DNA from 4 places in the Neobacillus sp. FW104-15D2 genome. Region 2 is predicted to be linked to each of the others. Evidence: predicted binding sites of a transcription regulator. Region 2 holds the regulator's gene; each other region holds the start of a gene.
The links. Region 2 encodes Rex, which represses fermentation and respiration genes when NADH is low (regulators of the CRP and FNR family bind a similar motif). Its sites were predicted from a motif close to TTGTGAAATATTTCACAA; they were not measured.
Positions count from the first base shown of each region.

Region 1 (3,498 bases), on a different contig from region 2:
GACTTATCGTAGGGAGAAGCGGGATGGACACTAGCTGCACCAAGTATCACCTAAAGGTCATACTTGAAGCAAGATACTCAAGGAAGCTTTACAGAGATGAAAACTTGCAGGGCGTTGGAGCTAGACAAATTAAAAGGTAAAACTTTATGCTTTCTTAACAATCAAAAAAAACCCTTCACAACATGTGAAGGGTTACTCCTTATTTTATCTGAAGAGATCTAATATAGGTGACAACATCAGAAATGTCCTTTTCTTTTAACTGTCTGACACCCTCCTCACCTTTAAGAGAGGGGCCCATTCTGGTTTCTTCTCTTCCATAGGCAGTGCTAATCCAAATTTGTCTGTCAGTCGTGTATTTAAGATATTGCGGATTCGAGAGAACTGTCCCCATTTTGTCTCTCCCTGCACCATTTTCACCATGGCAGCTCATGCAATATAGACCATAAACCCTCTTTCCATTTTCGGCATCACCAGAAATGGATGCAGGTACCTTTAATTTTAATTCATCTTTCTGCCAATCTCTCATATAGGCAACCAGGTTTTTCAAATCCTTCTCAGATACACTTTGCTGATAGGCAGGCATAGCTGTTCCTTCCCTGCCGAACTTCACGTAATTATACAAGTCCTTATTGGAGACCGAGCTCAGGAAATGCTGGTTATTGATGGCAGTACCTGTTTTAGCACCCTCCCCCTTCCCTGTATCTCCATGACATACAAAGCATTGCTGTTTATATATTTGCTCACCTGCGCTTATCGCCTTGTCGTTTTTGTTATCTTTTAAACTATTATTATTAATGATAAAAACAATCCCTACTATTATCAGAATATATATGCCGATTAGTAGTTTTTTCATGGGAATCCCCTTACTTTGGATCCGGCGTTGGAGTTGGTTCACCAAAGTCCTTATATTTTTCTTTTATTAAATGGTTAATTTCCTTTAGGCTTTTACCGTCTTGTTTCATTTTTACCGCCTCCCGGGCGATATCGATACAAACGTCTCACGATATACTCATAGAGTCCCATTCTTCTACTGCGTTTCCTGGACCCAGCTTATCTACATAACAATCTAAATTACTTTCATGCCCCTGCTCCTTATAACAACCGCAATAGCAAGGCACTGAAGCAAGAACTTGTGGATATTTGGAAGCCATTATATAGGTTTCCTGTACTTTTTCAGTGGAGTTAAGAACATAATCTGGCAATGGCTTATGCTTTTTATCAAGCACTAACTTTTCCTTATTTGAGCTGCATCCCGACGCAACCCCTGCTAAAAGCAGAGCGGAAAGCAGCACAGAAGTGATTCTTTTCATTTCTGTCACCCCTTTCAATCCTTTACTCTTTCAATTTCTCATTTATTTTAGCAAAAAAAAGCAAGGTAAATATTGTATAAATCTTACTATTTAGTGAATGAAATTTAATTACTCGCTTCCATTTAATTAAAGCCGGAAAAAATATTTCCCGGCCAATTCTTACATTTTCATATTCATCATGTCATTCCCGCTATGGGAACCCAGACTTGGATCAACCATACCGAAAATCATCGCAACATGAGCTACTACAAGAAAGAGCCCAACAAAGAAGACGTGCATTTTAAGTTTTTGTTCTTCTGTTTTGTTTTTTCCGATGAGTCCCATGTCAAGTAGTGCCATGCCAAGCAAAGGAACGATACCGAGCAAATAAAAGGTCACAGCAACAACGTCAATCCAGCCTTTCCATTCTCCGTTTACAGTTAGTGGAATAAAAGCGGTTTTCATTAGGTAAATAAAGATACCAGTAAAATAAAGGCCAACAAAGATACTGCACATTCTATTTAGCTTTCTCATCCAGCCGTTCATATCTCTTGTGAAAAGAATTGCAAGTTCTGTAATAGCAATTGTTTCTGCCATGATCACTGGTACTGCCATAAAAATAATTAAATTCCACGGTTGGTTGTCAGCCAGCAATCCCATATAGTGGGTCATATTCATTGCGATCGACTCCTTTATTTTGATACCTTAAGAATAAAAAAAATGTGTGCAGAAACTTTGCAGAAAGTATGTAAATATTGTTAAACCCTTCACAAGAAGAAAGGCAGACCCGCCTGTTAAACAAAAAAAGCCCCTATTGCGCAGTGAGCACAATAGGGGCTTTTAAAAAATAAATATTAATTACGCACGAGATACATAGCTGCTATCTGTTGTATTGATAATGAGACGGTCGCCTTGATTGATGAAGAAAGGAACCTGAACAGAAAGACCTGTTTCCAAAATAGCAGGCTTTGTTCCACCGGAAGCTGTATCACCTTTGATACCTGGTTCAGTTTCTGTTACTTCAAGTTCAACAGTATTAGGAAGTTCCACTCCCAGATTTTCTCCTTGGAACAACATGATCGATACTTCCATGTTTTCTTTCAGGAATTTCAGTTCATGCTCAAGAGCCGTTGATGGGATTTCAATTTGCTCGTAAGATTCATTGTCCATGAATACATGCTGGTCACCACTAGCATATAGGTATTGCATTCTGCGGTTATCGATTTGCGCTTTTGCTACTTTTTCACCGGCACGGAAAGTCTTTTCCTGAATAGCACCTGTACGAAGGTTACGAAGCTTCGAGCGAACAAAAGCAGCTCCTTTTCCTGGCTTTACGTGTTGAAAATCGATAACTCGCCAGATTCCATTATCTACTTCAATTGTTAATCCTGTACGAAAGTCATTAACAGAAATCATGTTAAAAATCCTCCTAGTAATTCATTACAAAATGATGAGTTCTTTAGTTGAGTGAGTCAGTGCGTCATTGCTATCCAAAGTAATCAGAGTATCATCTTCAATACGCACCCCGCCAAGTCCAGGAACATAAATTCCCGGCTCAACTGTAACAACCATTCCAGGTTCAAGGACTATGTCTGATTTAAACGAAAGGGCAGGCCCTTCATGGACTTCCAAACCGATGCCATGTCCAGTAGAATGTCCGAAGTATTCCCCATAACCTTTTTCAGTAATCAGATTTCTGGTTAATGCGTCAGCTTCTTTACCGGTCATTCCTGGTTTGATTCCCGCCATTCCACGAAGCTGGGCTTCAAGGACAATGTCGTAAATTTCCTTCAGTTTTGCATCAGGCTGGCCAACTGCAACAGTTCTGGTGATATCAGATACATACCCCTTATAATAGGCTCCGTAATCCAATGTCACAAAATCTCCTGTTTCAATCACTTTATCACTGGCGACACCGTGAGGCAGAGCAGAACGGTATCCAGATGCAACAATGATATCAAAAGAAGAGGATGTGGCACCCGCTTTTCTCATAAAAAACTCTAATTCATTCGAAACTTCAAGTTCCGTTTTTCCTGGACGAATAAAGTCAAGGATATATTTAAATGCAGCATCAGCAATGTCAGCTGCTTCCTTTAATATCTTAATCTCTGGTTCCGTCTTAATCAAGCGTAACTTTTCAATAACGCCTGAAACAGCAACAAGCTCAGCTTCAACAGCATTTTCAAACATCTTAAATGAAGAAAATGTC
Region 1 is NZ_JBYTCJ010000011.1:39,889-43,386, reverse strand. It holds gene AC3WR0_RS10715 (c-type cytochrome) at 200-853, opposite strand; gene AC3WR0_RS10710 (PCYCGC motif-containing (lipo)protein) at 864-1,310, opposite strand; gene AC3WR0_RS10705 (DUF6803 family protein) at 1,470-1,967, opposite strand; gene efp (elongation factor P) at 2,148-2,705, opposite strand; gene AC3WR0_RS10695 (M24 family metallopeptidase) at 2,730-3,498, opposite strand, start outside.
Region 1: a site for Rex is predicted at 2,045-2,062, ahead of AC3WR0_RS10705 (DUF6803 family protein). Genes of this name have one in related genera too.

Region 2 (3,498 bases):
TGCAAGCAGGAGATATAAAAAAACCCAAAAAATTTTTCTCTTTTTCAACCTTACCATTATGGCTAAGGTCACGCAGTTTTGCCCATCCTAAGTACCTTCTGATTGAAAGAAATCGCCTTTTATGAGTAGAATGAGGAATAGTGCAGAAATTAATTTAAGAGCCTGAAAGGGAGATTATATATTGAAAAAGGAATATTGGATTATTTTAATTGTATATATCGCCATGCAGCTGTCGAGTTTCGTCGGAATTCCGCTTGTCACCCATATACTCGAAGCTTCGGGTAACAGTACTTTAGAATCGCAGCGGCTTGCTATACCGTATTGGCTGCTTATAAGCTTTACAGCTGCCTTTTTAATTACATTGTTTTTATTGCGAAAAGAAAGAATGTCGCCTGAATTTGCCCGAGGCCGTACTTCTGTCGGCAGCTCGGTGGCATGGGCTATCGGCGGTGTTTTTCTTGCTCTTTTTGCCCAATCAATTGCCGCAAGCATTGAAAGACTTCTGGGAATTAATATGGGATCTGAAAACACCCAGGCTATTTTAAAATTAATTCAGGCTTTTCCTTTAGTGTTGGTTATCAGTTCCATTATCGGACCTATCCTTGAGGAGATAGTGTTTCGAAAAATTATCTTTGGCAGCTTATATAAGCGCTTTAACTTTTTCATATCCGCTTTGATTAGTTCTGTCGTCTTTGCGCTTGCCCATATGGAGCCGGTTCACATTTTACTGTACGCTTCAATGGGATTTACCTTTGCTTTTCTATATGTCAGAACGAAAAATATCTTTGTATCCATGTTCGCTCACGTGGCGATGAATACTTTTGTCGTATTAGTCCAATCTGTTTATAAAGACCAAATCGAAAGAATGATGCAGGACGCTGACAAAATTCAAAGCTTTATTGGAGGATTTTTATGAGACAGTCACCTTTGTTTTCGGGCATCATTTATTTCCTGCTCGGCGTTCTGTTCACTTATTTTGCCATTCAGGATGTTCAGGACGATGGATGGGGATTTTTTACCTACCTGCTTGTTCTGCTGGCCACATTTGATGTAGCCTCAGGCCTTAAGATGGTAGGTTTTCATTTTAGGATTAAAAAGCATACAAAAAGGTGAGTTCCGGAATTGGAACTCACCTTTTTATTTTTTAGGCTGTGTTAAAAAAGCAGCGCTGATTGTAACGCATGAAAGGAGACTCCAGCGGGAAAATTGGATCAGGTGGACCCCACAGGAGCTGAAGTTTGCCGAACCGCTCGCGGAAAGCGAGTGTCTTGGAGCGAAAATCTAAAAATAAGTTTATCGCCTTTTTTAAAGTGCTTCTTCTTCTGAAGGATAATGCTTCAGAAAGTATATTAATGATTGCAGCTCAACAGCAAGGTCTATATGGTGCACTCTTATTGTAGGCGGCACGTGCAAACGGGCAGGTGTAAAGTTTAAAATCCCTTTAACGTCTGCCTTAATAAGTCTGTCTGTTACCGGCTGGGCTGCAGGAGCGGGAACGGTTAAGATCACAATTTGTATTTTTTCAGATTTTAGGTATTTTTCAATGTCATCCATATGGTAGACGGGAACATCACCAATTTTGGAACCCACTCTTTCGGGGCTAATATCAAAGCCAATTTGAATTTTGGTGTTGTTATTTTTCAAGAAATTATAATTCAATAAAGCCGTTCCCAAATTTCCGACACCAATAAGTGCGACTTTTGTCAATTCATCCTGATCCAGTGTTTTTCTAAAGAAGGTCAATAAGTAATTAACATTATAGCCATACCCCTTTTTTCCGAGCGCTCCAAAATAAGAAAAATCCCGTCGAATAGTGGCTGAATCAACTTTTACTGCGTCACTCAATTCTGCTGAAGACACCCTCTGCTTTCCTGATGTATGGAGATGATTGAGAAAGCGATAATAGAGCGGCAGTCTTTTGGCCGTTGCCTGTGGTATTTTTATGGTCTCATTGCTCATGTTTCTTTCCTCTCTCCTCTAATGAATTATAGTTCCGTTCTTTTGAAATCGCCATTCTTCCCTCCGGTTTTTTCAACCAGATAAGTTGGCCCAATGACCATCCCTTTATCAACTGCTTTGCACATATCATAAACGGTCAGTGCACACACAGAGGCGGCTGTTAACGCTTCCATTTCAACACCTGTTTGTCCCTTTGTTTTCACTGCCGCAGAAATATTTAATTTATACTCATCCTGGCCTTCCTCTTCCCATGAAAAGGTTACATTTACACCTGTAAGCGAAATAGGGTGGCACATAGGGATGATGTCCCATGTTTTTTTGGCTGACATAACAGCTGCTACCTGGGCTACAGCCAGCACATCGCCTTTTTTCATTTCCTGGTTGGTAATCTTGTTATAGATTTCTCTGCTAACTTTTATACTCGAGTGGGCATGTGCAGTTCGTGCTGTTTCCGGCTTACTGCTGACATCGACCATTTTTGCCCTGCCTTCATCATTAAAATGTGTAAATTCAGCCATTATAAAAACCCCTCTCATCAAAATAATACACTATTTTTCCCATATTGTGTGTGAACTTTGTATTATTCTTCACATATGTTTATTTGGTTTTTATTGTTTTTATATATTAATCTGCTTAATATTTTCGCTTCCATTCTTTTAAATTCCTTTTGCATGATTCACTTTATTGCCGGTGTACCTCTAATCGGTTAAACTTATCGTAAGTACTGAGGTGAATAAAATGATTTTATTACAGGTTAATCAGCTGGAAAAAAACTATGGCGCTGAGCTTATTTTATCGAATATAAAACTGGAACTGCAAACCAGGGACCGTGTTGCTTTGGTAGGACGGAACGGAGCAGGAAAATCTACACTGTTAAAGATTATCGCCGGCCACCTTTCCTATGACGGTGGTGAAATTATAAAACCAAAGGATGCCACGATTGGGTACTTGGCACAGAATACTGGACTTGAATCCAATTTATCCATTTGGGAAGAAATGCTGTCAGTTTTTGAGGATCTTCGTAAAATGGAGAAAACCATACGCGAGCTGGAGGTCAAGATGTCTGACCCCGATGCATTCTCAGACTCTGACCGATATGAAAGAATTTTGCGGGAATATGACTCTTTACAGGTGAAGTTCAAGGAACTTGGAGGCTATCAATATGAAGCCGATATTCGATCTGTCCTGCATGGGCTTAATTTCCAATCCTTTGACCACTCTACTACTGTCTCTTCATTAAGCGGTGGCCAAAAAACAAGATTGGCACTTGGTAAGCTATTATTAAAAAAGCCGGATATTTTAATACTGGACGAACCTACCAACCATCTTGACATTGATACTTTAACTTGGCTTGAGCAATATCTTCAGGGCTATGAAGGAGCCATTCTGATTGTTTCCCATGACCGTTATTTCCTTGATAAGGTGGTTAATCAGGTTTATGAGCTTTCCCGCCGCCAGATTCAAAGATTTCCCGGAAACTATAGTTCTTATTTAAAACAAAAAGCGGAGAACCTTGAACGGGACATAAAGCAATATGAA
Region 2 is NZ_JBYTCJ010000049.1:15,542-19,039, forward strand. It holds gene AC3WR0_RS24340 (CPBP family intramembrane glutamic endopeptidase) at 182-916, shown strand; gene AC3WR0_RS24345 (YdiK family protein) at 913-1,113, shown strand; gene AC3WR0_RS24350 (redox-sensing transcriptional repressor Rex) at 1,306-1,959, opposite strand; gene moaC (cyclic pyranopterin monophosphate synthase MoaC) at 1,986-2,477, opposite strand; gene AC3WR0_RS24360 (ABC-F family ATP-binding cassette domain-containing protein) at 2,698-3,498, shown strand, end outside.

Region 3 (3,498 bases), on a different contig from region 2:
CCGCACGGTGGTCTTCAAGTGTATAACAAAACCGTTTATAGCCGTATTTTTCAGGATTTTCAAAGGCAGGGCTGGCAGGATCGAGAAAGGGGGCGAGAGGGGCAACGAAATAAAATAGTCGTGAATCCTTATTGCAGTTTAGATGAATAGTTTCACAGAAATCAATATTTTCTAAAGCACTTTGATAGGTTTGCCCGGGAATTCCCACCATGAAAAAAAGATCAATTTTTTTACAGTCATGCTTTAAGGCGAAATTCAAAGTATCTATTACCTTATCATTTGTACAGTGGAACTTTCCGTTTAGCTTTCTCAGCTTTTCGTCATGTGTTTCGAGTGTAATCTCAATGCTATACTTGGGAACTGCTTCATGTAATTGCCTAAAAAACTCTTCATCTGCATATTGGAATAATTCAAATACGATTTCATTTTTGAGTTTCATATTTTTTAATAGCGAAAAAAATTCGTTTACATACTCTGGTCCGCCTTGGCGGATATCATGAAGAATGAAGATGGGTGCACGGCTGAAACGCTGAATAAACTGGATATCCTCAGCAAGCTTTGCGGGCGACCTTAATGCGAGAGACTTACGGCCGCAATTTTGCAAATAGGCTTCCTTCGATCCACCGCATATGAGACAGTTTTGTGTGCAGCCGCGTGCGGTCAGCAGTGCAGTGTTAGGATATTGAAGCCAGCCGTTATAGGGGAGAGGGTCAAGGAAATTTTTATATTTGAAGACGGATTTAATTGTATATCTGTACCCGGGAACATCAAGGTCATCTAAATTATCCGGAACATAAGTAAGGGGATTAAAACCTGGTTTATTGTCCTTTTTCCACGTAAGGTTGGGAATCTCTTCGTAGTGAGTTTCTCCTGTTTCAAGCTTATTTAATAATAGAAGCATAAGCTTCTCAGTCGAATCTCCTCTCATGACAAAGTCAATAAAGGGATATTCTATTAATTCCTTGTGGTAATAGGTAGCGGACAGGCCACCAAAAATCACAGGGGTTTCAGGATGGAGTTTTTTAATAATCCTGGCAATTTCAATACTGCCATGCGCATGGGGAAGCCAATGAAGATCAATCCCAAACGCTTTGGTTTTAATCTTTTTTAACTTTTTTTCAACATCGAAATTCTGATTCATCAGCATTCGATTTGCAAGGTTGATAATTTTTACACGGAGACCGTAGCGTTCAAGATAATCGGCAATGCTTGTTATTCCTATTGGATACATCTCAAAAACAGGAGATGAGGGAACCACATCACTTATAGGACCAGCAAGTAATGAATTTTTTCTAAAATCATAGACGCTTGGAGCATGCAGAAAAACGAGGTCATACATCATTAGGCATTTCTCCTTCGAACAGCATTTTTTAATGCCCTATGTGTTTATATATGTTTAAAATTGAATGTCCGATTTTAAATTGTAAAAGAGTTCAGATAAAAGACAAAAAGAATATGTGAGTATATTCACATATGTTTTTGCGAAAATAGTTCTTTCGCATTATTTATTTTACAGTAAATAAATCCAAAAAAAGTGACATTTGAATGACAATTCCTGTTTTGCTTATTCTGTTCTCTAAATAATAATTAGGAAAATATATACAAAATTGTATTACTGATTTTTATTAATGGATACATTTCAATTTACTTTCCAACCTAATACCTAGTAAATAGCAATTTTTAAAAGGGATGTCATTTTATAATTAGATAATTTTTCCTGTATTTATATAAATAGGAAAAACAGCCCAAGGAAAAATACTTCTAGAGACGAAATAAATCTATATAAAATGCCAGGAGGAGGGAAGGGGATTTTTATTAATTGTGAAATACAAGGAGGGGTTAACTTGAAAAGGAAATTTCGAAAAAGGAAATGGGCATCTTTAGCCGCATCTACCATATTACTCTTGAGTTTATCAAATTTGAAAGGGTTTGCAGAAACGGATTTTTCTAATGAAGAATGGAATAACCATCCCGAAATCTTCCAAGTGAACAGGGAACCGGTACATGCGACCTTAATGCCTTACAATGATGAAAAGTCAGCGCTGGTTGGGAATAGGGAAAAATCCGAACGATATAAAACCTTAAATGGTAAATGGCGATTTAACTTGGTTAAAAATCCTTCTTTACGCCCAAATGATTTTTATAAAGACGATTTTGATGTTACCTCGTGGGATAAGATTGATGTACCAAGCAACTGGGAAGTAAAGGGCTATGACCACCCAATTTATACCAATATTACTTATCCTTGGACTGGGGTTGAAAAACCAGTACCGCCTGCCGTTCCTACTATAGATAATCCAGTTGGTTCTTACAAACGGACATTTACAGTACCTGGCAACTGGAAGGGTGACAAAGTTTTTATTTCTTTCCAGGGGGTAAGCTCCGCTTTTTATTTATGGGTCAATGGAAAAAAGGTAGGATACAGCGAAGACAGTTTTGCTCCAAAGGACTTTGATATTACCGAATATATTAAAAAAGGCGAGAATTCCATTGCCGTTCAAGTTTATAGATGGTCAGATGGAAGCTGGCTGGAAGACCAGGATATGATTAGGCTGAGCGGTATCTTCCGTGATGTCTACCTCTATTCAACACCATCTGTACATGTACGGGATTATAAGGTCGAAACAAATTTAGATGACCAGTACAAAGATGCTGAGTTAAGTGTAAAAACAAAAATCCATAATTACCAAAAAGATAACTCAAAGCCTGTTTCAGTAGAGGCGAAGTTGTATGATGCTAATAATAAGCCCATTTTAAAGGAACCCATAACAAAAGAAGTTCAGTTTAATGGAAAAGAGGAAGCCGAAGTTAATCTTGAACAGGCTATTAGTAACCCTTTAAAATGGTCGGCTGAGCAGCCAAACCTTTATAAGCTTGTTATCAGCCTAAAAGACAGTAATGGAAAACTCCTTGAAACAGAAAGTTCTAAAGTTGGTTTTAGAGAGTTTGAATTGAAAAATGGACAAATGTTGATTAATGGCAAACCAATTGTGTTTAAAGGGGTTAATCGCCATGAAATTGATCCGGACAATGGTAAAACAATTTCCATGGAAAGTATGATACAGGATGTTAAATTAATGAAACAGTTTAATATCAATGCCGTTCGTACTTCTCACTATCCAAATGATCAAAGATGGCTTGATTTAGCGGACGAATATGGTCTTTATTTAATTGACGAGGCAGACTTGGAATCACACGGGGCGAATGGAATTCTTCCTAAGAGTGATCCAAAGTGGCTCCCAACATCGATTGACCGAATCCAGAGTACAGTGGAGAGGGATAAAAACCATCCATCTGTTATGCTATGGTCTCTTGGAAATGAGGCTGGCAGTGGAGATACCTTTAAGAAAATGGCAGATTGGGTACATCAGAATGACCCAACCCGTCTTGTTCATTATGAAGGGGATAATCGCTGGACTGATGTTGAAAGCCATATGTATCCTTCTGTAGGTTCCGTAGAATCATACGGGAAATCGGGCAATCAAAAGCCTTATATTC
Region 3 is NZ_JBYTCJ010000014.1:94,601-98,098, forward strand. It holds gene AC3WR0_RS12935 (TIGR04190 family B12-binding domain/radical SAM domain protein) at 1-1,342, opposite strand, end outside; gene AC3WR0_RS12940 (glycoside hydrolase family 2 TIM barrel-domain containing protein) at 1,845-3,498, shown strand, end outside.
Region 3: a site for Rex is predicted at 1,456-1,473, ahead of AC3WR0_RS12935 (TIGR04190 family B12-binding domain/radical SAM domain protein). Genes of this name have one in related genera too.

Region 4 (3,498 bases), on a different contig from region 2:
GGCAACAATCGTTCCATTGCCTGGAACTGTTAAGCCAAGAACCTCCATTAGGCAGTTCATCGAATTTGCAGTGAACATTCCTGAACAGGATCCGCAAGTTGGGCAAGCATGTGTTTCAAGTTCGAGCAGTTCCTTTTGGGAAATGGAGCCCTGGTTATAGGCACCCACTCCTTCAAAAACAGATACAAGGGAGAGGGGCTTTCCTGATGGAGACATTCCGGCTTCCATTGGACCACCTGATACAAAGACAGAAGGAACATTGGTGCGGGCAGCAGCCATCAGCATTCCAGGCGTGATTTTATCACAGTTTGGAATATAGAAGACCCCATCAAACCAATGGGCATTAATAACTGTTTCAGCACTGTCAGCAATAATCTCCCTGCTTGGGAGGGAATAACGCATGCCGATATGGCCCATTGCAATTCCGTCATCTACACCGATTGTATTAAACTCAAAAGGGATACCGCCGGCTTCGCGAATCGCTTCCTTGACTATTTCTCCGAATTTATTCAGATGACGGTGGCCTGGAATAATATCAATGTATGAATTGCATACTCCGATAAAAGGCTTTTCAAGATCTTTAACTTTTACTCCTGTTGCATATAAAAGGCTTCGGTGTGGTGCACGGTCCATGCCTTTTTTTATCATGTCACTTCTCATATGGTCCTCCTAACTGTAAACGGCCTGTGTTTTTGGAGGGTAGCAAGATACTCCATCTGTTACAACAGCCTTTCTGAATTCCTCCAACAGATGAGTTGTAATTGGGCCTGGCAGGCCGTCATTTATTTTTCGTCCATCTGCTTCGATAACCGCGATTACCTCTACTGCGGTACCAGTTAAGAAAACCTCATCTGCCACATAAACATCATGGCGTGTAAATGGTGATTCCCTTAATTCGTAGCCCTTATCACGTGCAATATCGATAATAGCGTTACGGGTAATCCCTTCCAGGGCTCCAAGATATACAGGAGGAGTAAGGATAACTCCGCTTTTAACAATAAAAATATTATCTGCAGAGCCTTCTGTAACATAGCCCTGATCATTCAGCATTAAAGCCTCATCCACGCCAGCCTGGTTGGCTTCGAGTTTTACGAGGATATTATTTAAATAGTTTAGGGATTTTACCTGTGGGCTAAGAACATCCGGTCGATTTCGTCTGGTTGCGACTGAAGCAATTTTTAGCCCGCGTTCATAGATTTCTTTTGGATAAAGAGCCAGTTCCTCAGCAATAACGATTACACGAGGCTGAGAACAGGAAGAAGGATCAAGGCCTAAATTTCCGGCTCCCCTTGAAACAACGACACGGATGTAGGCACTCTGGAGGTTGTTTTTCGTGACAGTATCGACGATAATTTGGTTCATTTCATCCTTCGTGTAGGGAATCTGGAGCCTGATAGACTGGGCGGATTCATACAGCCGTTTAACATGGGCATCAAGTCTGAAAACATTTCCGCTGTAAACACGAATACCTTCAAAAACCCCATCTCCGTACAAAAAACCGTGATCATACACCGATACTACTGCGTCTTCTTTCCTGACGAATTTACCGCCAAGAAAAATCCACTGACTTGTCATTGTTGAAACAACTCCAATCTTTAATAAATAACAGCTTTAAAGGATTAAAATAAAAGTTTAAAATAACAGCCTTGTTGTCCATATCTTTTTATACCGAAGTCATGGAAAAAGGCTTCAAGGTTAATGGATGTTTTTCTTATTGTCGTTAATAATACAACCATTCAAAAATGCGGTCAACATATAATCTGATAATTCAAAACAGTCTGAAATGAATGATAGCGTTTACATTGTTGTCAGGTTAGGAAACAGTCCAAAAAAAATTTTTTTTGGAGGAAAAAATGTAAGCGTTTTATAAAAGGTAGAAAAATGTTCACACGATTGAAAAGGGGTAATGCGGTAAAATAGGCATGTAAACATGTGAAGAACTTCACAAATTATGAAAGTGAGAGGACTTGAGAGAGTATGGCCTTCAAGAAACCTGAGGAAGTAATGTCAGCTACTATTGATATTGGTGTGAAAAAAGTGAAATATCCTTTCCGTGAAAAATTTATTCTTGGCTTTGAAGCAGGTGCCTTCATTGCTCTTGGATATCTGCTTTTTATAAGAGTGACAGCCGGATTGGAGGGACCTATAGAAGGCTTGGGGAGTTTAATAGGGGCATCCGTTTTTCCCATTGGATTAATTCTTACGCTCCTGGCTGAGGGAGAACTGTTAACGGGAAACATGATGGCGGTGCCTTTAGCTCGTTTTGCTGCAAAGATTGGATCTGGAGAGGTCATAAAGAACTGGTTTGTTATAACTGCCAGTAACTTTATCGGGGCCATTTTTGTTGCCTATGTTTTCGGACATTTGGCAGGGCTGACAGAAACGGGACCGTTTTTGGAGAAGACAGTCAGTATTGCTCAGCATAAACTCGAAGCAAACTTTATGCAGGCCTTTTTATCAGGAATTGGCTGTAATTGGCTTGTAGCCCTGGCTGTTTGGCTGTCTTACGGAGCAGAAGATATAATGGGGAAAATTGCAGGAATTTTGTTTCCTACCATGACTTTTGTCGCAATTGGTTTTCAGCACGTTGTCGCCAATATGTTTGTCATTCCAGCAGCTATTTTCGCAGGTCATTTTACCTGGAACGATTACCTGTACAACTTCATACCTGTCTTCTTAGGAAATGCAGTCGGCGGAAGTATTTTTGTGGGGCTCGCTTATTGGCTTGCTTTTAGGAAAAGCGAAACGAAAAAAGGTGCAAAAATTCCTCAATATCCGTTTCCCTTAAAAAAGACAGAAGGAATGTAATCATTAAAGAGCCTTTCATAGAGAAGGGCTTTTCTCTTTCCGAAGTAAGAGTTCTGCATTACTCTTTAGAAGTTAAGTATTTCTTTTCAGAAGCTGGACAAGGTTCTTCTAAAGTAAGTGAAAGTCTATAAAGGTGCTATTTTAAGACTTACGTACCAGTTCAAGCTTTTCAACGGTCCATAATGCTGATGACAATACGAAAGCAACCTCCCTCTGTGCATCGCTATTCTCTAATTCAAGTCCGTTTATTAGTTTGTTTAGGGCAAGTCTGACATGACCTAATTTATATTGGTCCATACTCATAATAATGCCTCCTTATGATATATCCGAAGTCTCTTCTTACCCTCCAATATCTCCAAGTCCAAAGAAACTACACATAATTCAAAAATAGTTCATTAACTTGCCTTATATTAAAAACAGAACACAAAAAAAGCCGTCCCAGCAATAGGGGCGGCCTGTATCTTTTACGCTTTTTGTTCGAACAGCTCAGCAATTCCGATTATAACATTTACAGCTTTTAGCATGTTATCTACAGAAATGAATTCATATTTACCGTGATAGTTTTCACCACCGGTAAATATGTTTGGTGTTGGAAGGCCCATATAGGAAAGCTGCGAACCGTCTGTACCGCCACGAATAGGCTTGATAATCGGTTTGATATCGAGCTTTTCCATTGCTTCGTGTGCGATA
Region 4 is NZ_JBYTCJ010000009.1:105,128-108,625, reverse strand. It holds gene ilvD (dihydroxy-acid dehydratase) at 1-660, opposite strand, end outside; gene ilvE (branched-chain-amino-acid transaminase) at 670-1,575, opposite strand; gene AC3WR0_RS09470 (formate/nitrite transporter family protein) at 1,978-2,808, shown strand; gene AC3WR0_RS09465 (hypothetical protein) at 2,950-3,111, opposite strand; gene pepT (peptidase T) at 3,273-3,498, opposite strand, start outside.
Region 4: a site for Rex is predicted at 1,931-1,948, ahead of AC3WR0_RS09470 (formate/nitrite transporter family protein). Genes of this name have one in related genera too.